Regions from separate parts of the Arthrobacter sp. JUb115 genome, predicted to be linked through region 1. Evidence: riboswitches for the same ligand, from Rfam matches in the RefSeq annotation. Region 1 holds a riboswitch; each other region holds the start of a gene.
What was found. Region 1 has a riboswitch for thiamine pyrophosphate ahead of EDF61_RS05840 (ECF transporter S component). Riboswitches for the same ligand answer to the same signal wherever they lie in the genome.
Positions count from the first base shown of each region.

Region 1 (5,944 bases):
CATCCGCGCCGGTACCACCTATGTGGTGGTTTCCGTGGTTTCCTCGGTGATCTTCCTGATGGCCATCGCGATGACCTATGCGGCCACCGGCACGGTGAACATGGCTGACCTTGCGGTGAAGCTGCCCGAGCTGGGCCAGGGCCCGCAGCTGATCTTGCATGTGCTGCTGCTGATCGCTTTCGGCATCAAGGCCGCGGTCTTCCCGCTGTCCCTGTGGCTGCCGGACTCCTACCCGACCGCACCGGCCCCGGTGACCGCCGTGTTCGCCGGGTTGCTGACCAAGGTGGGCGTCTACGCGATCGTCCGCACCGAAACCCTGCTCTTCCCGGGCGGCTCGGTCAACGCCGGACTGCTGGTGGTGGCCGCGCTGACCATGGTCATCGGTATCCTCGGTGCGCTGGCGCAGACGGACTTCAAGCGCATGCTTTCCTTCACGCTCACCAGCCACATCGGCTACCTGATCTTCGGCGTGGCCGTGGGCGGGCCGCTGGCCATCGCCGCGACCATCTACTACGTGGGCCACCACATCATCGTGCAGACTTCGCTGTTCATGGTGGCGGGACTGATCGAACGCCGTGCCGGTAGCTCGAATGTCACCCGGCTCGGCTCGCTGGCCAAGCTCTCCCCGGCATTGGCCCTGCTCTTCTTCATCCCGGCCATCAATCTGGGCGGCATCCCGCCGTTCTCCGGATTCCTGGGCAAATTCGGGCTATTGCATGCGGCCGCGCAGGATGCCGATCCGCTGACCTGGGTCGTGATCGGCGCCGGATTGCTGACCAGCCTGCTGACCTTGATGGCGATCATCCGCGTGTGGGCCCGTGTGTTCTGGCGCCGTGCCGCTGATGCCGAGGTGCCCAACCAGGACCTGGTGGCCGAAGCGACGCAGGTCGCCGACGAGACGTTGGCCGGCGGCGCGCAGAACCCCCGCTTGGGGTTGAAACTGGCCAAGCAGCTGGAAGCCGACTCCTTGCCGTGGGGCATGCGCTACGCCACCGGTTCGCTGGTGCTTGCGGGCATCGCCCTGACCGTCTTTGCCGGGCCGATCTTCGAATTCTGCCAGCGGGTGGCTGCGGAACTGATCGCCCGCGAACCGTATATCAGCTCGATCTTGCCATTCTGATTGGAGGGATGATGCCGAACAAGAACTTTGAACCGCGTGACCAGCGCATTGACGATGCGCTGGATACCTCCGGTGTGCGCCACCGCGCGACACTCAAGCAGGAATGGCCGCTGCTTCTGCTGCTGCTCTTTGTCTGGGGTGCTCTCTGGCAGGACTTCTCCCTGGGGAACATGGTCTTCGGCGTGATCATCGCGCTGCTGATCGTGAACCTGTTCCCGCTGCCGCCGGTGGTCCTTTCGGGCCGGATCAATGCCTGGTACTGCCTGAAGCTGTTCATCTGGTTCCTCGGACAGGTCTTCGCCGCCAGCGTCCATGTGGCCTGGCTGGCGCTGGTCCGCGGGAAGCGCACCCGCAGCGCGGTCATTGCGGTCCCGCTGCGCACCGACTCGGACCTGATCGTGATGACCGTGGGACACGTGCTCACGCTGATCCCGGGCTCCTTCGTGATCGACGTGGACCGCAGCTCGTCGACGCTGTACCTGCACTACATCGACATCGAGTCGCCTGCGGACGTGGAGAAGGCGCGTGCCGGCATCCGGGACATCGAACGCCGGCTGATCATGGCTATTGGCAGCCGAGACGAGTACGAAGCGATCAAGAGCGAATGCGGACCGAACTTTGATGCGAGGAAGGGGTAACATGCTGGATATCGTCATTTGGATCTGCGGCATCATGCTCGGGCTCGGTGCTGTCGCCTGCCTGGTCCGTGTTGCCAAGGGGCCGTCAATCCTTGACCGGGTGCTGGCCCTGGACGTGATGCTGCTGATCATCTCCGCCGCGCTGTGCCTGGAAATGGTGCTGCACAAGCACACCGACTACTTGCTGTTCGTCGTGGCCGCCTGCATGCTCGGGTTCATCGGTTCGGTGACCGTCTCGCGCTTCGTTTCGGATCAGAGGAACGCCTAATGGAAATCTTCCTCGATGTCCTCGTTGCCGTCCTGCTGATCCTTGGCTGCCTGATGTCATTGATCGCAGGTATCGGCTTGCTGACCTTCCCGGACATGCTCACCCGCATGCATGCAGCGACCAAACCGCAGGTACTCGGCTTCCTGCTGATTTTCGCTGGACTGGCCATTTACCTGCGCAGCTGGGCGGTGGTCCCGGTACTCGTGCTGGCCTGGGGAATGCAGCTATTGACCGCACCGGTTTCGGCCCACATGATTGGCCGTTCCGGCTACCGGACCAAGCACGCTGCCAAGGAAACCCTGTTCTCCGATGAGCTGAGCCACGTGGTCAACAAGGTCAACGGAACACCGCCGACCGGAACCACCCCGGTTTCCAAGACCGGATCGCCAGACGAACAAGATTGAGAAAAAGCGGGAGCCGCCCCTCTGGGCGGCTCCCGCTTTTGGCTCAACGCCGAAGCTTACTTGGTGAACTTGGCAACAACCTTGTTGGCGCTGCGGTCAGCCACCGTCTGCAGGATTGCTGCGACCAGGGCCGAAACGACTGCGAAGCCTAAGGCACGGCGGAAAGAAGCTTCCGCTGCTTCCTCAGTGCCCTTGCGTGGTGCTTTGCTGCCGGTTGCCTTCAACCAAAGGAAATCAACCAGCTTGCCGCCGAGCATGCCAGCGCCAACGGTGATACCGGTAGTGGCAAGTTTCTGCACTTTATCCATTTTTTCCTCGCGATCAAGCTCTTGACATATCGTTCCTCTGCCCAGCATACCTGCGGTATGGTGGGGGAGCAGTAATTATTCCGACAGGGGAGCGTCAGACTTTTAAAAAGTCGCAAGACGCTGAGAGTGCGATAGATCGCAGACCCTCGAACCTGCCCCGGCTAGTACCGGCGAAGGAAGTCGAGCATCTCGGATGCGGATAGGCGCGGCAGTATGCCCTCATTCCGTCCATCTCCCCTCCTTTCCACAGGAGGACCAGCAATGAACGAAACAGTTTCGAAGCAGCGGACCGGCTGGCGTGTAGTTGATATCGTCGTCGCCTCGGTGATCGCCGTCGCTTCAGGGGTCATTTTCTGGGCGTGGAGTGCCGGCTATGGCCTGTTCTCGCTCGCCTTTGCAGCTTTCCCGCCAGCCACCGCGTTGCTCACCGGCATGTGGCTCTTCCCGGCGGTGCTCGGCGCACTGATCATCCGCAAGCCAGGCGCCGCAATCTACTGCGAGCTGCTGGCCGCTGTAGTTGAAGCGCTGCTCGGCTCGCACTACGGCTTGACCGTACTGATCTCCGGCCTGGTCCAGGGCCTGGGTGCAGAGCTGGTCTTCGCAGCATTCCGCTACCGCAAGTGGAACCTGGGCGTGGCGCTGCTGGCAGGCTTGTTCGCCGGCTTGTTCGCCGGCATTTCCGAGGCCTACATCCTGGCCTACTATGTTGAGTACACCGCCGGAATGAAGATCTTCCACGTGATCGCCACCGGCATTTCCGGCGTAGTCGTCGCAGGGCTTCTGTCCTGGTTGGCCACGCGCGGACTGGCGAAGACCGGCGCTCTGAGCGCCCTGCCGAGCCGGCGTGCGCACCTGGAAAGCGCAAAATGAGTTCCTTTGCCAATTCCGGCGCAGCCTCGCTGACCCAGCGCGGTGCCGCCATCACCGCAACGGGGTTCGGCTGGCAGCACTCCGAGAGGCAGAATCCTGCCATCTCGGGACTGGACCTTGTGATCCACGCCGGTGAGAAGGTGCTGCTGGTCGGTCCATCGGGCGCCGGCAAGTCAACCTTGCTGCACGCGATGGCCGGGTTGCTGGAAGCGGATGAGGACGATCAGGTCGCTGGCCGGCTGCTCATAGATGGCAGCGATGCCTTCATCCGGAGCCACCCGGTGGGCTTGATGCAGCAAGACCCGGAAACCCAGGTAGTGCAAAGCAGGGTCGCCGATGATGTGGCCTTTGGCGCGGAGAACCTCGGAATGGATCCCGAACTGATCCGCCAGCGGATCCCCGAAGTGCTGGACGCTGTGGGTCTGGGTGCGCTGTCCTTCGAGCACCGCACCCAGCAACTTTCCGGCGGACAGAAACAGCGGTTGGCCTTGGCCGGCATTCTGGCCATGGAACCCAGCGTCATGCTGCTCGATGAACCGACTGCCAATGTGGACCCGCAGAGCATTGAGCTCTTGCGCGATGCGGTGCTGAACGCCGCCCGGCTTTCCGGTGCCACGCTGGTCGTCGTGGAACACCGGATTGAAGCCTGGGCGCAGCATGTGGACCGGGTTATCGTGCTGCAGCCCGGTGGGGGAGTCGCGCACGATCTGGACCCGCAGCAGCTGTACACCGATGAAACGGTGCGCGAGGAGCTGGCTGCTGCCGGGCTGTGGATTCCAGGCTACTTCCCGCAGGTGGCTCGGGCAACGAACGGTGCCGGTGCCATTCTGCTGGAAGCGCAGCAGCTGGTATCCGCCCGCACCGCCACGGCACCGCGCACCCAAGCGGTGGACGTGAATGTGCAAGCGGGCACCGCGACGGTGATTCGCGGTGAGAATGGCGCTGGAAAGTCGACGCTGGCCTTGACCTTGGGCGGATTGCTCGTCCCGGCCGACGGCGGGTTGGCGGCCACCGCGCAACTGGCCGACGGTCTGGGCAACTCCCCGTTTGCCTGGAAGGCCGGTGCATTGATTGGGCGGATCGGTTCGGTGTTCCAGGAACCCGAACACCAATTCGTGACCCAGAGCGTTCGGGAAGAGCTGGCTTTCGCTCCCAGCCGCGCGCAGGCCAGCAGCGCCGATGCGCCGAAATACGAGCCGGCCCAGGTCCAAGCGCGCGTGGACGCGTTGCTGGAACGCTTGGGCCTGGCGCATTTGGCAGACGCGAACCCGTTCACTCTCTCCGGGGGCGAGAAGCGGCGCTTGTCCGTGGCCACTGTTCTGGCCGCATCCCCCCAGGTGCTGATCCTCGACGAACCGACCTTCGGGCAGGATGCGAATACGTGGAGGGAACTGGCCGGGCTGCTGGTTGAGGAATTGCAGCAGGGCACCGCGATCATTGCTGTGACCCACGACGATCACTTTGCCTCGGTGCTCAAAGCAAGGGACCTGGTGCTCACTGCCGGCACCCCGGAAGCTGGTACCCCGCGACAGGGGCCGGTGCTTGATGCGCCGGTAGGGCATAGCTGGTTGGCGAAGATCAATCCGCTGGCCAAGCTCGGTGCGGTGGCTGCGGCAACACTGCCGTTGATCACCACCTTGGATTGGGTTTCGGCGCTGGTCGTGATCGTGGCGACCGTGGTGTTCTTCCCCCTGGCAGGGCTGAGTCCGCTGAAATTCCTCAAGCGCGCGTGGCCACTGCTGATTGCCGGAATCCTTGCGGCGTGGGGCATCGCCTTGGTGGGCCAGGATAGCGGCATGGTCTACGCCCAATTCGGCGCCTTCAGCATCACCGAGGGATCGGTGGCCGGGGGCATTGCCACCGGACTGCGCGCTTTCGCGCTGGCCATCCCGTGCATCTTGCTGCTGGCCACCACGAATCCAAGCGATTTGGGCGGGGCGCTGTCTCAGCAGCTGAAGGTACCCCACCGGTTTGTGCTCGGGGCCTTGGCCGGCATGCGATTGCTCGGGTTGATGGTGGAAGAATTCACCACGCTCACGCTGGCCCGGCGCGCTCGCGGTGTCGGGAACTTCGGCACCGTGGGCCAACGCATCAAGGCAACCCTCGGCCAGGTGCTGGCCTTGCTGGTGCAAGCGATTCGCCGCGCCGGACGGTTGGCCACCACGATGGAGGCCAAGGGGTTTGGCACGGCCAAGCGCACATGGATTCGCACGGCCACCTTCACCTGGCGTGATGGCATGGTGCTGGCCACGGGGATCCTGTTTGGCACGGCCGCAATGGCTGCGGCCGTGCTGGCAGGGACCTACAACTTGGTGTGGTCCTAGCGGATTGCTTCG
Region 1 covers NZ_SOBS01000003.1:72,297-78,240, forward strand. Annotated here, with positions in the region: gene EDF61_RS05815 (Na+/H+ antiporter subunit D) at 1-1,120, shown strand, start outside; gene EDF61_RS05820 (Na+/H+ antiporter subunit E) at 1,129-1,758, shown strand; gene EDF61_RS05825 (MrpF/PhaF family protein) at 1,760-2,026, shown strand; gene mnhG (monovalent cation/H(+) antiporter subunit G) at 2,026-2,430, shown strand; gene EDF61_RS05835 (DUF4235 domain-containing protein) at 2,487-2,729, opposite strand; TPP riboswitch at 2,814-2,934, shown strand; gene EDF61_RS05840 (ECF transporter S component) at 3,000-3,608, shown strand; gene EDF61_RS05845 (ATP-binding cassette domain-containing protein) at 3,605-5,932, shown strand; gene EDF61_RS05850 (aminodeoxychorismate lyase) at 5,929-5,944, opposite strand, start outside.

Region 2 (5,944 bases), on a different contig from region 1:
ATGCTCGGCATGGTTGGCTGCCGCCAGCCGCTTGCCGATGTCCTGGTACAGCCAGTAGCAAGGCAGGATCGCGGCAATCAGCTCCCCGTAGCTCTCCTGGCTGGCGGCCAGGTGGTTGGTGTAGTTCAGCGTGGTGGCGCTGGGCGTATCAGCGAACTCATCCAGGTAGCTGCCGTGCAGCTGCAGCTCGCCATCGAGGATGCCGTTGGCGCCACGCGACCAGAAACGCTGGGCACCGAGATCCGGCGCCATCGAGCTGGCCAGCGAAAGCACCTTGGCGTAACGCAGCAGATACAGCGCATCCTGGGCGATGTAGTAGTGGAAGTCATCCCGGTCCAAGGTGCCCTCGGATAGCCGGGTGATGAAATCCAGCTGGTCGATTTCCTCGCGGATCGGCTGGATCTTCTGCCACCAGTCGCCCATGGGATCTGCCGTGCCGAAGAAGTCGATGAAGTGGTTGACCGGGCCGTGGCCGCTGCCCACCTGCAATTGGTCGGCCGCTGCGATGGCCTTGGAGAGGTAGGACTTGGACTGCTCCAACGCGGCGATCCAATCTCCAGTGGCAGCGAAGCGGGTAGCCAGAGTGCTGGAAAGGGTGCAGCCGGTGCCGTGGGTGTTCCTGGTGGCATGGCGCGGTCCGTGCAGCTCCAGCTGCACCCCGCCCGCCGACACCAGGGCATCGGGGCAATCCGCCCCGGCCAGGTGCCCGCCCTTGGCCAGCACCAGCGTGCCGTGCTTGGCAGCCAGCCGCTGGGCCTGGCGCAGGGCTTCGTCCCAGGAAGGGGCCACAGGCTCGCGCAGCAAGCTGGCCAGCTCCAGCAGGTTCGGGGTAATCACCGTGGCGCGATCCAGCAGTGAATCAAGGGCCGATTCGTCGTCGAGCAGGCGATCCCCGCTGGTCGCCACCATGACCGGGTCCAGCACGACGGGGGCGTCAACAGTTTCCAGCCAGCTGGTGACTGCGCGGATCACCTCGGCGTTGGCCAGCATCCCGATCTTGATCGCATCGATGCGGATATCTGTACTCACGGCTTCGAGCTGCGCGAGGACGAAATCGCCGCTGATCGCCTGAACTCCGGATACCCCATGGGTGTTTTGCGCAGTCAAAGCGGTGATCACGCACATTCCGTAGCCGCCGTTGGCGGCAATGGCCTTCAGATCCGCTTGGATTCCGGCGCCGCCGGAAGGATCGGAGCCTGCGATGGATAGGATGTTCATTTCGAGGCCTCCCAGGCTGCGACCAGCTGCGCGCTGGCAAGTTGCGGATCTTCGGCGTTGCAGATGGCGCGGACCACGGCCAGGCCTGCGCCGCCGCCGGTGCGGATCGCGGCGGCATCGTCTTGGGTAATTGCGCCGATCGCTACGCAGGGCAGCTTGGCCAAGGCAGCGGCTCGCGCAAAGCCGTCCAGCCCCAGGGGAGCAGGATGGTCTTTTTTCGTCGGAGTGGCGCGGATGGCTCCTACACCGAGGTAGTCGATCACCGAGGCGTCCTTGTTCGCCTGGGCCAATTGCTCATCGCTGGAAGCACTCAAGCCGATGATGCCCTCGCCGATGATCTGGCGAGCCAACTGTACCGGCACATCTTTTTGCCCGATATGGATGCCGTTAACTGCTGCGCCAGCAGCCCGTGACGCGAGGTAGACGTCAATGCGGTCATTGATCAGCAACTGGGCTTTGCCCTCGGTGAGCTTGGCAGCCGCGCAGGCCAGCTCGAAGAATTCCCGGGCGCTTTCATCCTTGGCGCGCAGCTGGATCCACCCGATCCCTCCGGCGACGGCGCCCTCGATAACTTCCAGGGTGCTGCGTGGGGTGCAGCTGGCAGTGTTGGCTACTAGATAAGCGCCGTAATTATGCATGGTTCAATTCCTCGTACTTCAAAGTCTTCAGTTCCCCGGGATCGGCAGCCGACAGCGCATCAAGGAAGGCAACTGCGAAGCTGCCCGGACCGGAGCTGCCAGCCAGGGCCTTTTCCGCGGCCAGGCCATAGAAACCGTGGGCTGCGATGGTGGCCTCAAACGGGTCATCGTGGACCGCAACCATCCCGGCGCAGACCGCGCCCAAGGCGCAGCCGCCACCTGTCATCCGGGTCAAGCCAATTCCGTTGGTATGCACCAAGACGGTACGCGTGGCGTCGATGATGGCGTCAGCCTGGCCGGAAATGGCCACTACGCAGTCGTGTTCCGTGGCCAGTTCGCGTCCCGCCGCCAAGGCGGCAGAAACCTCATCCAAGGCATCGACACCGCGCGAAGCAGATTGCCGGCCGGCCAGGGCCAGGATTTCCGAGGCGTTGCCGCGAATCAGGGTCGGGCGTTGCCGGACAATGCGCCGGGCAAACTCCGTGCGCACCGGAAGCGCTCCCACTGCCACTGGATCCAGGACCCAGGGGGTGCCTGCAGCGCTCGCCGACTGCACAGCTTCTTCCATGGCGGTCAGCTGTTCAGTGCTTGGAGTTCCCAAATTCACCAATACGGCTGAAGCTGCCTGCGCGAATGGGCCGGCCTCTCCGGGCAGATCCGTCATGGCCGGGGAAGCCCCGGATGCCAGCAAGACATTGGCGGTGAAATTGGATACGACGGTATTGGTCAGGCAAAAAACCAAAGGTGATTGTTGCCGGTATTTTTGGGCAACTGCATGCAAAGCCATGCGACATCCCTCCGCTAGCGTGAACTAGATCAGGTTCTACGGGTCTTATCTCAGTCGGTTGATCCGACACCCCGTGTCACTGCCATAGAGCGTACGCACAACCGGTTCCGAGGACAAGTTACTTACGTTCGCGCCGCGCCACCAAGGCCTTGAGCGTGGCCGCATCCACCTTCTGCGCGGCCGCCAACGCCCAGAGGTGATCCACGGCGGCCAGGAGATCTTCACTGGTATCCACCGGCTGCGGCCGCTCGTTGACCACTGTGCCGGCACGGCGCCGGGAGGTGATCAGCTCTTCGGCTTCCAGCTCCTTGTAGGCGCGCGCCACTGTACCGGCAGCGACGCCGAGGTCCGTGGCCAGCGCACGCACAGTAGGCAGCTTGCTCCCCGAGGGCAGATCTCCCAAGGAGATCAGTGAAGCAATCTGCGAGCGGATCTGCTCATAGGGCGGGGTAGCTGCTTGGAGGTCAACACTGATCTGCGTGCTCATGAAGTAGCTGCCGGCCGATGTTCCCGCACGAAGGCGCTACCGGGGCGCTCTAGGAAAATGACTGCTGGGACAACGAAGATGAGCAATGCAAAGAGTCCCAGCCCGGCCGGGAATCCGTAGCCAATGAGCAGCATGGCTACCACTGCACTGGTGTTAACACGCATTGAACGCAGTTCCAGGACCTTGCGGTACCAGATTTCTTCGGCCGACGAGACAGCCCAGGGAATAATTGCCCGGCGGGAGAACCAGACGAATCCAAGATGGGTTGCCAGCAACAGCAGGATCAATCCTGCAACCATTGTCTTGCCTGGAGGCACGAAGCCCCACAAATAGTCCAGCGGCGGATCGAGCAGAAAATAGGTGCTGGTGGCAAACAGCAAGCCAGCGGCGATGTAGGACCACAAGGGCAGGGGCGCGTGGTACTTGGGTGCTGCAGACGCCTGCCGGGCCACCGTGCTGACGTAGCTGAGATAAAGCGCATTGAGAACGGCATAGCTCAAAGCCGCACCGGCAAAGATCATTAAGATCCACGTAGTTCGCTCATTGGTAGGCATCTGGAGCTCGTCATCCAGTGGCAAGAATGACCAGCCGATTGCAACGCTGAGCAAGGTGAGTGCTGCAGTTACGTATTGCAAGGTGAATAGTTGATCACGCAAACGCGAGAAGGCGGTCCGTTCCCTGGTGGTGGATTGAGCTGAGAATGTAGAGCGCGGTCCCCAGAAGAGCAACGTGAGGGCGACCGCAAGGGCGCCATAGCTAACGAACTCGTACTGTCCATCCGGCGAATTAGCCTGCGAGTAATTGACCACCGACACGGTGAAGGCCAGCAAGACGATGCCGATATTGCGCATCAAGCGGTTGAGCCAGACCGTGCGCAACGCTTGGTTGTCTTCGGCCGAGATGCCGGCCAAGGCAGGTCTTTTCAGGATAACTACGGTAATCACAGCCGCGGCCACGATGATCCCTGCCAGGGCCACGATGAATACCGGGAGCATCTGTGTGCCCGGCAACCGCCCATCATACGGACCCTCCGACGTGTATGAATAGATGCCGTCAAAATCAAAGGTCGTGAATTCCGAGGCCGGAACGCCAACGAGCCCTTCGACTTTGGACGCCGGCCACAGGGAGCCGACCGCGATCAGCAGCAAAAGCCCAACGAAAGCCCCTAGGGCCTTGGGAAATGGAGTTGTCAGGCTGCGGGCCTCTAATGAAGCGGTGCGCACTGGCTGGAGTTCCTTGGGCCAAGTGAACAAGCCGATGAGGTAAACCAGAAGAACCCAGATCCCCGGAGTGAGTGCTTCAGCGAGAGCCGAACCTGAATTGGGCTCGGTCATTGAAACGCGCCAGGTCTCGGACAAATCCCATGAGGTTGAAGCAAAGAATGCGATCAATGCGCACCAGAACGAGTGGGATCGGGCCCGGTCGATAGCTGGTGTTCCACGCCTGTGCGCCACCGAACGCAACCAAACGCAGATGATTGCGGCAACGAAAGCGATGGATATGGCGCTCGCCGAGAACTGGTTCATGGAAATCAATGTATCAACTATTTGATACATATTGAATCCTCCGGCGAATTAAACGATGAAAAATAGTCCCAGTGACGTACGCTCAAATCATGGGTCTGTTTACTTCCACTCCGTTGCCCGAACCGGTCGGTGATTCCGCACCTCCGGTGGACGAGCATCCATCGCGCATAGCAACAGTTCTGAGCCATTTGCGGCGTTCTGCGGACACGCGGATCACGCATCCGCGACGCTTCCGCCTGCAGCAGCTCAAGGCCCTGGAGAAGATGCTCGAAGAGCATCTGGAAGACTTCGTCCAGGCCCTGGCCGAGGACTTGGGCAAGAGTGCCACCGAAGCCAAATTCTCCGAAATCGACGTGGTGCGGGCAGAAATAGATTTCGCCCAGCGCCACCTCGTTGAATGGATGGATTCCACCAGCGTCAAGGTACCGCTGGCTTTGCAACCAGCCATTGCCAAGGTTGAGCCGCGCCCGCTGGGGGTCGTGCTGATTATCGGCGCCTGGAACTACCCGGTTCAGCTGGTGCTCGCACCGCTGGTCGCGGCCATTGCTGCCGGCAACGCGGCGGTGATCAAGCCATCGGAACTGGCTCCTGCGACCTCAGGCGCCTTGGCCAAGTTCCTCCCGGTCTACCTCGACGAACGTGTCTACGCGGTAGTTGAAGGCGGGGTGGATACCTCCACGGAGTTGCTCGGCGCCCGCTGGGATCATATTTTCTACACCGGCGGTGAACGCGTGGCCAAGATCGTGGCTGCAGCGGCTGCGAAGCATCTGACACCAACCACCTTGGAACTGGGCGGAAAGTCGCCGGCCGTGGTGGAAAACGATTCGTTGGCTTCCGCAAAGCGCTTGGCCTACGCCAAATTCATGAATGCCGGCCAGACCTGCGTGGCCCCGGATTACGTATTGAGCGTGGGCGACTCGTCTGAGCTCATCAAGCGCCTGGGCCAGGCCATCACCAGCTTCTACGGCAAGGAGCCGCTGACCCATCCGGACTTTGGCCGCATCGTCAGCCGCAAGCACTTTGACCGGCTGTTGTCGATGTTCGAGCAGGGCGAGGTGGTTTTCGGCGGCGAATACGACGAGGATACCTTGCGCATCGCTCCGAGCATCATGCGCAATGTGGACCTCGAGGGAAGTTTGATGACCGAAGAGATTTTCGGTCCTATCCTGCCGGTGGTCGAGGTGGAAACCTTCGAGGAAGCCCTCGAATTCATTGCCCGGCGGCCATCACCGCTGGCCGCTTACCTGATGAGCGAAAGTCCGCGCCTGCAGTCGATTTTCTCTGATCG
Region 2 covers NZ_SOBS01000004.1:31,367-37,310, reverse strand. Annotated here, with positions in the region: gene thiD (bifunctional hydroxymethylpyrimidine kinase/phosphomethylpyrimidine kinase) at 1-1,218, opposite strand, end outside; gene thiE (thiamine phosphate synthase) at 1,215-1,856, opposite strand; gene thiM (hydroxyethylthiazole kinase) at 1,849-2,643, opposite strand; TPP riboswitch at 2,633-2,727, opposite strand; gene EDF61_RS07950 (GntR family transcriptional regulator) at 2,762-3,130, opposite strand; gene EDF61_RS07945 (hypothetical protein) at 3,127-4,656, opposite strand; gene EDF61_RS07935 (aldehyde dehydrogenase family protein) at 4,746-5,944, shown strand, end outside.
Region 2: another riboswitch for thiamine pyrophosphate. It lies ahead of thiM (hydroxyethylthiazole kinase); the one in region 1 lies ahead of EDF61_RS05840 (ECF transporter S component).

Region 3 (5,944 bases), 150 kb from region 1:
GCGCGCTGGGCGATGATGATCGCGAAGGTCGGAGGGGCAACGACATCGCTATAGCCCAGCTCGCGAGCGGCCTGCACATCGTAGTGCGCCTGGTTGGCGGCCTTGGTGGCCTTGGCGAATTCGCGGATCTTTTCGCGGCCTACCTGGTAGGACTCGCCGGCAGGGTAGATGCGCCCTACCAGGTCGGGGTTGATGCCCATGGATTCTCCTGAACGTTGTTGGAAGTGGCCAGGCGAGGCTGCTGCCGGATACGGGACCCGGGCGCAGCCAAGCGGTCACACGGTGGAATTCTTGCGGAGCCCTAGTCCTGCCCGTCGGCCGGGCGCTTCTTGGCTCGTGGGGCCGCCAGGCCATTGGCAATGCGCCACTGGCGCGCATCCTTGGCGCGGACAACCAGGCTGGCGATGTGGCAGAGCATGCCGATGACCATGATGCCGATTGCTGTGTAGACCGTTGGCAGCGATGGAATGTTGGCGCCGATGATGGCCAAGATGATGCCTGCGCCCATGATGCCCATGGCAGCGAAGACGAGCTTCTTATAGCGTGATGAGGCCGATTCCCAAGGAGTGTTGGTCATGGTTCAAGTCTAGTTCAGCTCCGGCTGTGTCCGCTCATTGAGGCCGGGGCATTTCCCCGTGACTCCCCCGACAACGCTGGGCCTGATTCAGAACAGGGCGGATTGCTCTTCCCTGAAATCTCCGAAGTTCTCCACGATGGCGACCTCGCGGGTCTTCAACTCGGCGGCATCCAGCAGGCGCACGGTGGTGCCTTCGCCGCTGTCTGCGAGGATGCTTTGCCCCAGCACGCCGCGGATGCGCAGATTCACGGTGTTCCCGCCCAGTGCCGTATTCCAGGCATGCAGCGCATGGGTATCCCAGGCGTCAACGACCGGGCGGGCGAAGGCCGGTTGTTTCCATAGCTCGTCGCGCAGCTGCACGCCGTAGGTCTCCAGACCCCGCTGGGCGCCAAGGAAGGCCCGGGTCCGGCTTGCCGCTTCGGAGTTGATCTGGTCCAGCTGGGCGTAGTCCAGTTCCCAGCTGGCCAGTCCCTTGATCTTGGACTTCTGCCGGACTTGCTGGCTCAGGCCCACGTGTTCAGTGACCAGGTCTTCGAGCACTCGAATAGCGGCGCCATCAGCGGCGCGGGCAACATAGCGGGCAATGACCGCTCCCTGCTGCGCCAAGCGAGTCCATTTGCTCTGGGTCGAGGTGGTACCGACCTTGGTCGCCCCATGGGCGAAGCTTGCGACATACAAGAAGTGCGGCTGCTCCAGGTACTTGCGCATGCCCTCCGGGGCTTCGCCGGTCTTGTGGAAATGATGCATGAACTTTGAATGATCCAGCCGGCGGCAGCGTTCGCACTGGGTTCCGGTACGCAGCGCTTTGTTCTTCGGGCAAGGCAAGGTGTTGCGAGAGCCATCGCTGTTCATCGTGATGTAGCCCAGGCAGAATTTCAGTTCGCCGATGCGCAGGCTTAGCGAACGGTTGGCTTCCAGGTATTCGGTGCTCCATTTTTCCGCTTGCCGAAGCCGGAGCATGGGGGCGTATTCATGCTCTGAGAAGCTGATGCCGTGGCAGAGCTGCCGGTGGTCGCTGGCGAATTCCATCGATGCCTTCCTCGAAGTTACCTCTTCAACGATAGTTCACCGGACATGGCCAGCTCCTGCAAGGCAGGTTGGCCGGCGCCTGCAGCCCGAAAGTTTGCTGGACGAATTCCCGATTCGTTCTGGCCTAATTCCTAGGAGAAGCCCTTAGGCTGGAACTGCACCGGAACCGTACCGCGGGCCGGACCATAATCTGCTGAGGTGATCCAGGATTTCTGTCCCATTTGATGACAAGACTCGTGCAGTGGCCATCGCAGCTGCCGAGACCGCCCCTTCGCCGGCCGAGCTGCAGCGATTGACGCAGGCTTTCCGCCATGATTTCCAGCGTTTCATGATGGAATACCAGTTTGCGGTGGACGAGGTGCTGACCAAGGTCTCGATCTTGCGTGAAGAGTTCTTGTATTTGCACAATTACAACCCAATTGAGCACGTCACTTCCCGGGTGAAAACTCCGGAGAGCATCATGCGCAAGGTCTCCCGCCGGAACATCTCCCCGTCCCTGCCTGCCATTCGCGAGAACATCAGCGACATTGCCGGCGTGCGCATTACCTGCAGTTTCGTCAAGGACATCTACAAGGTCCTGAACACGTTAACCTCGCAGAATGACCTGAAGGTCCTCCAAATCAAGGACTACATCAAGAACCCGAAGCCCAACGGCTATAAAAGTGTCCATGCGATCGTGCAGATCCCGGTCTACTTGTCCGATGGCCCGGTCGATGTCGTGGTGGAGCTGCAGATCCGTACCATTGCCCAGGATTTCTGGGCAAGCCTGGAACATAAGATCTTCTACAAGTACGAGGGCGAAGTTCCAGAACATCTAGTGCAAGAGCTTGCCGACGCGGCGGCCATGGCGACGAAACTCGACATGCAGATGCAGCGCTTGCATACCGAAGTCCACGGCCATGATGCCAATCAGGCACCGAGCCAAGAGGCGGATTTCGATACGACAGCGATCCAGGGGCTGCTGTCGCTGGCTCAGCAAGCCAAGGACGGGAACCAGGAGAAGGACTTGGATCACTAGCCGTTCATGGCCTCGAACGACAATGCTGCTTCGGGGCCGGAAACCAAAAAAGATCCTCGGCCGAAGCCGAGGATCTTTGATTTGGTAGCGGCGCCGGGACTCGATCCCGGGACCTCACGATTATGAGTCGTGCGCTCTAACCAGCTGAGCTACGCCGCCACAAGTGAGAAGCAATCCAGTAGAAGCCAAGAAAGCTTCTCACTCAGAGCCCCCTGCCGGAATCGATCCGGCGACCTCGTTCTTACCAAGAACGCGCTCTACCACTGAGCTAAGGGGGCAACGAGTAAATACTCTACACGGATTTCCCGGCAAAGAAAAATCGGCGGATCGCCCCGGAAAAGACCCGGAGAACTCTGCAAAACCACTAGTCAATGGCTATTTATCCCCTTACTCGCTACCCCCGGGGACGAAGGGTGGGACAAAAAGTGCCCTGGTGACGATGCTCACGGGAGTGCTCCTCGTGGTCAATCGCGGATTTGCCCGGGTGCGCAGGATAGAATCCCGCGGATCATCCCCGGTGGCCAAGCATCGAATTACCCCGCTTGGAACTTCGGAACGCTGACACCTTTTCCCACTCCAGAACCCCTGACCGAGCGGCACTTGGGCAACACCCGATCCACCTAGGCGCCCAGGCGCGGCTCCGGTGCCCGGCAGCTGGATCCCGGGCCGTGAACCGGGGTGCTGGAAACCGCCAGGAAGGCAACAGCTCCTTGCCGCCCATTCCGGTCTTGAGTAGGAATATTGTGACCTCAGCAACAAATTCCCGACGGATTTTGCAAACCTCAAAAACCTGTGTAAAGTATTTACCTGTTGCCCCCTTAGCTCAGTGGTAGAGCGCGTTCTTGGTAAGAACGAGGTCGCCGGATCGATTCCGGCAGGGGGCTCGAAATAAGAGAGGCAATCTGGTTCCAGATTGCCTCTCTTTTCGTTTATCCCGCAGATGCCGTGTAGCCACTGCGAGCATGGCCCAAGGCGCACCCCAAGCTGCAGCACCGGCTATCGGCCGCGTCTTGCGCCCCGGATTCCAGGTGCCCCCGGCAAGAGTCTCCGGCCAATGAAAAGCATCCTGGCCCGCCACAGCCGGCCCTTCCCACTTCCTTGATGTCAGGCCCTGACCACTGGGTTTGCGTTTTCTCCTCGCAAGCGTGCTAAGTTGTTCGCGACCACACGGGTGCCCTGGCAAGGGCTGAGATCGGGCTATCGCCGTCCGCGACCGTTGAACCTGTCCGGGTAATGCCGGCGAAGGAAGTGAGTTTCCCCAGTGGAACAAATTGAACAGCACCCTGCCCACACCCTTGCCTACCGTGAATCTGCGGGAATTTCTGTTCCCGTCACGCAGATCCAATTGGCAGACTCCCCCAATGGACAGCCCAACGAGCCGCTGGCGGTATATCGCACCAGCGGACCGGGAAGCGAGCCCACCCAAGGCCTGCAACCCTTCCGCGAGCGGTGGATCCTGGAACGCGGGGACGTGGAAACCTATGCAGGCCGCGAACGCAACCTGCACGACGACGGACGCTCAGCGGTCCGCCGCGGCACGGCCAGCGCGGAATGGGCCGGACGCTCAGCCCCGCCACTGCGGGCCGTTGGCGGAGCCCGCGTGACGCAGATGCACTATGCGCGTGCCGGGATCATCACCCCGGAAATGTGCTATGTGGCCCTGCGCGAGGAATGCGATGTCGAGCTGGTGCGCAGCGAGCTCGCGGCCGGGCGAGCCATCATCCCGGCGAACATCAACCACCCGGAATCCGAGCCGATGATCATCGGCAAGGCGTTCCTGGTCAAGATCAATGCGAATATCGGCAACTCGGCGGTGACCAGCTCCATCGCAGAAGAAGTCTCCAAGCTCCAGTGGGCGGCCAAATGGGGCGCGGACACGGTAATGGACCTGTCCACCGGAGATGACATCCACACCACCCGCGAGTGGATCATCCGCAACTCCCCGGTCCCCATCGGCACCGTGCCGATCTACCAGGCGTTGGAGAAGGTCAACGGCGAAGCCAACGAACTGACCTGGGAGATCTTCCGCGACACCGTCATTGAGCAGTGCGAGCAGGGCGTGGACTACATGACCATCCACGCCGGGGTGCTGCTGCGCTACATCCCGCTGACTGCCAACCGGGTCACCGGCATGGTCTCGCGTGGCGGGTCCATCATGGCCGGCTGGTGCTTGGCGCACCACCAGGAGAATTTCCTCTACACCCACTTCGATCAGTTGTGCGAGATCTTCGCGCAGTACGACGTGGCCTTCTCGCTGGGCGACGGGCTGCGCCCGGGCTCCATCGCAGATGCGAACGACGCCGCCCAGTTCGCCGAGCTGGACACCCTGGCCGAGCTGACCAAGCGCGCCTGGAAGTACGATGTGCAGGTGATGGTCGAAGGCCCGGGGCATATCCCGTTCCATCTGGTGCGCGAAAATGTGGAACGCCAGCAGCAGCTGTGCGACGGGGCGCCGTTCTATACCCTGGGCCCGCTGGTCACCGACATCGCCCCGGGCTACGACCACATCACCAGCGCCATTGGCGCCACGGAGATCGCCCGGTACGGGACCGCGATGCTCTGCTACGTCACTCCCAAGGAGCATCTGGGACTGCCCAACCGGGATGATGTGAAGACCGGGGTGATCACCTACAAGATCGCTGCGCACGCCGCCGATCTGGCCAAGGGCCACCCGGGCGCCACAGCGCGGGATGATGCGCTGAGCAAGGCGCGCTTCGAATTCCGCTGGAATGACCAGTTCGCGTTGTCCCTTGACCCGGTCACCGCACAGGAATTCCATGATGAGACCTTGCCGGCCGAGCCGGCCAAGACCGCCCACTTCTGCTCCATGTGCGGGCCGAAGTTCTGCTCCATGCGCATCTCCCAGGATATCCGCGACGAGTACGGCTCGGCCGAGGCGCAAGCCGCCCTGGCCGGGATGGCGCAGAAAAGCAGGCAGTTCCTGGAAAGCGGCGGCACGGTCTATCTCGGGGACGGGATCCCGGTGGGAACTCCTGCTCCGTAAATAGCCTGCGGCGCACGAAAAACGCCCTTGGGGCAAGCTTTCGGCTTGCCCCAAGGGCGTTATTCAATGCTGTTCAGCTGCGTGCGACAGGCTTAGTAGTCGCGACGTCCACCGCTGCGGCCCGAGTCGCTGAAGCGATCCTTGCCGCCGCGTCCGCCGCCGCCGAAACCGCCACGTCCGCCGCCGCGTCCGCCACCGAAACCGCCACGGCCGCCACTGCGTCCGCCGCCGAAGCCACCACCACGGCCGCCACGGAAGCCACCGCGGTCGCCTTCGTCGTCACGGCGCGGGCTGCGGCCATTGTCGAGCTCGAGCT
Region 3 covers NZ_SOBS01000003.1:223,409-229,352, reverse strand. Annotated here, with positions in the region: gene EDF61_RS06570 (MaoC family dehydratase N-terminal domain-containing protein) at 1-200, opposite strand, end outside; gene EDF61_RS06565 (hypothetical protein) at 302-577, opposite strand; gene EDF61_RS06560 (DUF2797 domain-containing protein) at 665-1,606, opposite strand; gene EDF61_RS06555 (GTP pyrophosphokinase) at 1,848-2,624, shown strand; tRNA gene EDF61_RS06550 (tRNA-Met) at 2,707-2,783, opposite strand; tRNA gene EDF61_RS06545 (tRNA-Thr) at 2,831-2,902, opposite strand; tRNA gene EDF61_RS06540 (tRNA-Thr) at 3,437-3,508, shown strand; TPP riboswitch at 3,782-3,889, shown strand; gene thiC (phosphomethylpyrimidine synthase ThiC) at 3,886-5,628, shown strand; gene EDF61_RS06530 (DEAD/DEAH box helicase) at 5,721-5,944, opposite strand, start outside.
Region 3: another riboswitch for thiamine pyrophosphate. It lies ahead of thiC (phosphomethylpyrimidine synthase ThiC); the one in region 1 lies ahead of EDF61_RS05840 (ECF transporter S component).

Region 4 (5,944 bases), 330 kb from region 1:
GTTTCCCGGCCAGGCCCAAGGACTATTCCTCCTGGCCCCAGTGGTCTTTCCCGATGCCTCGCGGCGCACTGTGCCCGAAGCGCAGGTAGTCGTAGAGGATCCCGGGCTGCTGGCCCGGATAGATCCCCGCCAAGCACAGCAATTCTCCGATATTGCCGTGGTGCAATCGCAGCAGGCGTGGCAGAGCTTCGCGCAGTGGGTGCTGCCCGGGCTGGACTGCGCGAACTTGCGCTCGATGGCCAAGCTATCCAAGCGCTACTTCCTGGATCCTCTGCCCGTGGAGCGTAAACGCCAGCTGGATATTCCGGTAACCATCCTGTGCGGGAAACAAGACCACATCACCGGATACCGGGATCCCGAGCAGCTATCGCGCCGGTACCCCTCGATGAGGATCCGCGTGCTTGATTCTGCAGGGCATAACGTGCACCTTGAGCAGCCCGAGCAGGCCGCGGCCGAATTGCGGGACTGGGCCCACCGCACGGGCCGCATGAACGAGCCGGCTTGAGCCGGGGAAAATCCGCATGCTGGTGTGCCGCAACGATCCATGAAAACTTGAGGAATCGCTGGCACCCGGCTACATTTCGAATCAGCAAGTACGGATTCGCTTGAGCATGAAGGAATATGGCATGGAAGAGACTCTCCTGCTGCGCGAGCTGTCGAGCGTGGATGAAGTGCCTGACCTGCTCGACATTTGGCGCAGTTCGGTGGAACGCCGGGGAGACTTCCTCTCGGCTGCTGATATTGATGCGGTGGCCGTCGCCCTGGAAGCTGTCTATAGCCAATCGGTCTCAGTCAGGATTGCCCAGCATGGTCGACGCATTGTTGGCTTTGCGGCATGGAGCAGTACACGCATCGAACTGCTCTGGGTGAGGCACACTGATCGCCAGAAGGGTGTGGGCCGCATCCTGCTGGATGAAATCATCGCCAGCATTCCCGGGATCAGCGTTCATCTCGATTGCCAGCGCCAGCCTGCCATTGCGTTCTTTGGCGACTGCGGATTCGTGCCTGTGCCCGGGGAATCTGCATCGTCGCCGCAACGAGTCGTATTGCGCCACGTGTAGTCTTCAGCCTGGATCGTGGCACGATAGTTTCATGAGTGAAAATAGCCGTGAGATCCGTGAAGTCAGCATCGAACGCGTCGAGGCACGCAAGTACAGGGCCACTAGCCTCGAATCGGGAGCCAGCCTAGAATTCGGCCAGGGCGAAGGATTGCTAACCCCGGTGGAGTTGCTGCTTGCTGCCATCGCAGGATGTTCCGCAATTGATGTTGATGTGGCGACCACCAGGAGAAGCGAGCCTGAGAAATTCGAAGTCAAAGCGGGCGGCTACAAGGTCTCTGAGAACTCGGCGAGCCGGATGGAGGACATCCATCTTGGTTTCGATTTGAAGTTCCCCGATACCGAGGAAGGCCGCAAGGCAGCCAGCATGGTGGAGCGCATCGTCAAGCTTTCGCATGACAAATACTGCACCGTCTCCCGCACCGTTGAACTGGGCGCTTCCGTGCGGAGCGAAGTCATCAACTAGGTAGCGGGACTTCCGGCAATTCCCGGATGAATAAAGGTCAATGGCTGAATCCGCAATAGCTTCCATGGCAATTCACGGGTTTGGACGCAACCGCGAACTTTCTAACATTGCGTGGATCAGTTGTCGGCAAGGTCTTATTGTTCGGAATTCGTTGAATACATCGGGATATAGTCAGCTTTTCGCAATTCGAGCTGTGAAAGTCCAATGATTCAAGCTGGGAGCATGGGTCTTTGCCCTAGTCAGCGGAGAACCTTCATCGTAGGGTCGGACTGTCCCTACGTTGAAGGAGCAGCAATGCAGTCTGAGAACGTTTTAGGCAATATCGACTGGGCGTCGATGCTACAAAAGGTTGGCATCGCGCTAATCATCCTCATCATTACGTGGCTAGTTGCACGCATAATTCGTTGGGCTGCCGCCAAACTGGTGAACAGGGTGAAGTTCCTGCAAAAGCAGGGCAATGACGGAGAACAAATAGGCCAATCCCTGGGCAAGGTCGCGGGGTTGATTGTCTGGCTCTTCGGCCTCGTGGCAATCCTGCAGGTCTTCGCTCTATCCGAAGTGCTATCGCCGGTGCAGGGCATGCTCGGCGGCGTCATGGCCTTCATCCCCAACCTCATCGGTGCGGGCTTCATCTTCTTCATTGGCTACGTCATCGCGAATATCGTTCGCCAGCTGCTGAGGACCGGTTTGGGAACTGTCGATTTTAGCGGACTGGTCCGCAAGGTCACCCCAGGCAACGAACCAGTAGATGAAGTTCAGTCTCGCGAATCCCAAGCGAAGATCGTTGACATCATTGCCAACATCGTCTTCGCCTTGATCCTGCTAGTCGTCGCAATATCAGCCCTGCAGGTTCTGGGCATCGCGGCAATTTCGGTACCTGCCCAGCAGATGCTGCAGCTGGTCTTCACCGCAATCCCGCAGGTCATCATGGCCTTGGCGCTCTTGGCCGTGGGTATCCTGATTGCCAAGTTCGTCGGGCAGCTACTTGAATCCACCCTCCACGGCGTGGGTACCGACACTGTTGTTGCCCAGTGGGGCGTAGTTCCCGAGGGCAAGAGCGCTTCGGGAATCATCGCTGGCATCGTCAAGATTGCTATCGTGCTGTTCTTCGGTGTGATGGCGGCCCAGATGCTGAACTTCCCAGCGATCACCAATATCCTCAATGAGATCCTGGCCTTGGGCGGCAAGATCCTCTTCGGCGCAGCAATTATCGCCGCAGGTTTCGTCATCGCCAATGTGATTGGCCGCTTCTTGGGTGACACTACTGCTTCGAAGATCATCCGCTACACGGCAATTGCGCTGTTCGTGGCGATGGGCCTGAAGTACATGGGTATCGCCGATTCGATCATCAACATGGCCTTCGGCGCAATCGTCATTGGCGCAGCATTGGCAGCGGCTCTGGCCTTTGGCCTCGGCGGTCGTGATGCTGCGGCCCGCACGCTGAAAAAGATGGAGGCCCAACAGGCCACCAATGGCCCGGACTCGACGCCACCGGCATCGAACCCAGGCATCTAACCACGCATCACAAAACCTGAGGGACAGATAAGAAGTCGCGGAATCCAAAACCGGATTCCGCGACTTTTTTGATGCCCGCCAAGCTACTGCTGCGTGCCCCACGGCAAGGGCATGACCGCAGAGCCGCCATCGGTACGCAACCGCGCGTAGGTGTGCACATCGATGCGTTCTCCGGCAACCAGGAATTTGCCCCGCTCGACACCTTCGTGCAGGAAGCCGTTGCTTTCTGCCACATGCTTCGACCCGGGATTATTTGCCCGCAAGCCCAGCTCCAAGCGGTACAGTCCCAGCTCGTCGAACAGGTAATCCACCAAGGTTGCCACGGCGCGGGTGGCCAGCGATCGGCCCCGGTAATTCTGGTTCATCCAATACCAAATCCACGCGTTCCGATTGGCCGGGTCGACCGTACCGCACACCAGTCCCACCAGCCGATCCCGATATGCGACGGCCATCGCCTGCTGGCGTTCCCCGGCCTCCAGCAGTGCGCGCACATACGACTCAGCCTTTTGCGGGGAATCGGCGTCGCCTTGGCGCAACATGTCGGGGTTCGAGGAGAATGCCTCGAAGACCGCTTCGGCATCCGAAAGGCGCAGCCGGCGCACCGTGAATTCACCGTCGGCATGCACGGTTTCCTTCGGTCCTGCAGATGGCTGCGGATGAGCGGCGGCCGTGCCCTTGTGGAAGAGCAGCTGCCAGCGGCCCTGCTCATGGATCCACAGTGAACTGCGTTCGCTGGGGGAACCGGCGAGCAGCTTCCAGCGCAGCAGCACCAGCTGGTCTGAAAGCTGGAGAGCCACCGGGCTTTCGACTTTCAACGCCCCGGCATCCCGTGCCGGCTCCCGGGCCAGCTGGGCAATGATGGCCTCGCGATCATAGACTCGCCCGCTGGCTCCCACCTCGGCGAACCGAGGATGCAAGCGCCGCTGCAATTGCTCCTGGCTATGGCGTTGGCTGGATTCCAAGAGTTCTTGCTCCAACGAGATGATGGTGCTGGATAGCGCAGAACCTTGGGGAAGCACGATAGGGAAGTCATGGAATGCCATGTCAGCAAGTACATCACAGAAGATGACGGAACTGCGTTCAATGAAGTTCGACTTTATGAGCTGCATCATGCTTATAATCGCTGTAATCCGCGGGAGCCTGAATCGACCAGGCTGAGAGGGCACCGAGCCGACCGCTACACCTGATGCGGGTCATGCCGCCGTAGGAAGGAAGCGTGCCCTTGTGCATGTCAACATTGTTGGCGCCGGGATAATCGGCCTGGCCGTCGCGTTCGAGCTGGAATCACGCGCACACACCGTCACCCTCATCGATCCGGCACCCGGCCAAGGTGCAAGCTACGCGGCAGCAGGAATGCTGGCCCCGGCAGCTGAAACGGTCTGGGGCAATGGCCCGTTGCACCAGCTGCTTGCCGCCTCGAATGCCGCCTATCCGCAGTTCATCGAGCGCATCGCATCGGCCACCGGGCAACGCCCGGACTACTTGCAGAACTCCACGCTCGTTGTCGCCGCAGAGCCTGCGGACCGCGAAGCCCTGCACGAGCTGGCCGAACTGCAGATATCCCTCGGCCTGTCAGCGCAAAAGCTGCTGCCCAGCCAAGCCCGCAAGCTCGAACCAGCCTTGGCCGCCAATATTGCTGGCGCGGTCCTGTGCCAAGATGACCACCAGGTCGACCCTCGATCCATCGTCAAGATCCTGTTGGAGCATCTGCGTCCGCACCTGGTCGAGGAACGGGCGCAGGCACTGGTGACCGACGGGAAGCGGACCACCGCTGTGCGGACCGCATCGGGCCGAATCCTCGAAGCGGAGCAGACCATCGTGGCCACCGGTCTTGGCACCCTCGATGGCTTGAACGAACTTCCGCTGCGCCCGGTCTACGGGGACATCCTCCGGATCCAAGGACCAGCAGGCCCGCCGCTCATCACCCGCACCATCCGCGGCATCGTGCACCGGAAACAGGTGTATCTGGTGCCGAGAAGGGACGGTAGCCTCGTCCTTGGCGCCAGCGTCCGTGAAGACCGGCAACAAGCGGTGAACATTGGCGCGATGCACCTGCTGCTGGACAACGCGAGAAAGCTTGTCCCCGGCATCAGCGACTGCACGCTGAACGAGGCAACGGCCCGGGCACGTCCCGCCACGCCAGATGACCGGCCGCTGCTGGGACGCCTTGATCCAGGGCTGCTGCTCTGCACCGGGTACTCCCGGCACGGCGTGCTGCTGGCTCCGCTGGGCGCAACGCTCACTGCGGATCTCGCCCACGGCCACCAATCCCACCCCTTGCACCAGGCTGTGGATCCCCACCGCTTTGCCAACGCAACCTAGACCGCTCACCGAACGGAGCAGCAACCATGACAAGCATCGGCATCAATTTCAATTCACGGCAACTGAACCTGGACGAAGGAACCACCCTTCGCGAATTCATCAGCACGCAAATCGGCAAGGAACTGGACGCCAACTCGGTGGCCGCTGACGGCAGCAAGCTCGGAGTTGCCGCCGCCGTCAATGGCGCTGTCGTTCCACGCAGCGCCTGGAATAGCTACCTGCTGGCCGAAGGGCACAGCATTGAACTCGTTACCGCGGCCCAGGGAGGCTAGGCATGGAAACGCGCAACATCACCGAGCTGGACATCCACAGCGACCCATTCCAGATCGCCGGACGCTCCTTGTCCTCGCGCCTGATCCTCGGCACCGGGGGAGCGAGTTCGCTGACCACCCTGGAAAGCGCCCTGCAGGCCTCCGGAACGGAGCTGACCACCGTGGCCATCCGCCACTTTTCGGCGGCCGGCGCAGGCAACGTGTATGAACTGCTGCAGCGCAACAACGTGATTGCGCTGCCCAACACCGCTGGATGCTTCACCGCCCGCGATGCGATCCTCACCGCGCACCTGGCCCGTGAAGCTCTGGAA
Region 4 covers NZ_SOBS01000003.1:397,518-403,461, forward strand. Annotated here, with positions in the region: gene EDF61_RS07440 (alpha/beta fold hydrolase) at 1-505, shown strand, start outside; gene EDF61_RS07445 (GNAT family N-acetyltransferase) at 627-1,061, shown strand; gene EDF61_RS07450 (OsmC family protein) at 1,093-1,524, shown strand; gene EDF61_RS07455 (mechanosensitive ion channel) at 1,819-3,039, shown strand; gene EDF61_RS07460 (GNAT family N-acetyltransferase) at 3,123-4,151, opposite strand; TPP riboswitch at 4,162-4,266, shown strand; gene thiO (glycine oxidase ThiO) at 4,264-5,361, shown strand; gene thiS (sulfur carrier protein ThiS) at 5,388-5,633, shown strand; gene EDF61_RS07475 (thiazole synthase) at 5,636-5,944, shown strand, end outside.
Region 4: another riboswitch for thiamine pyrophosphate. It lies ahead of thiO (glycine oxidase ThiO); the one in region 1 lies ahead of EDF61_RS05840 (ECF transporter S component).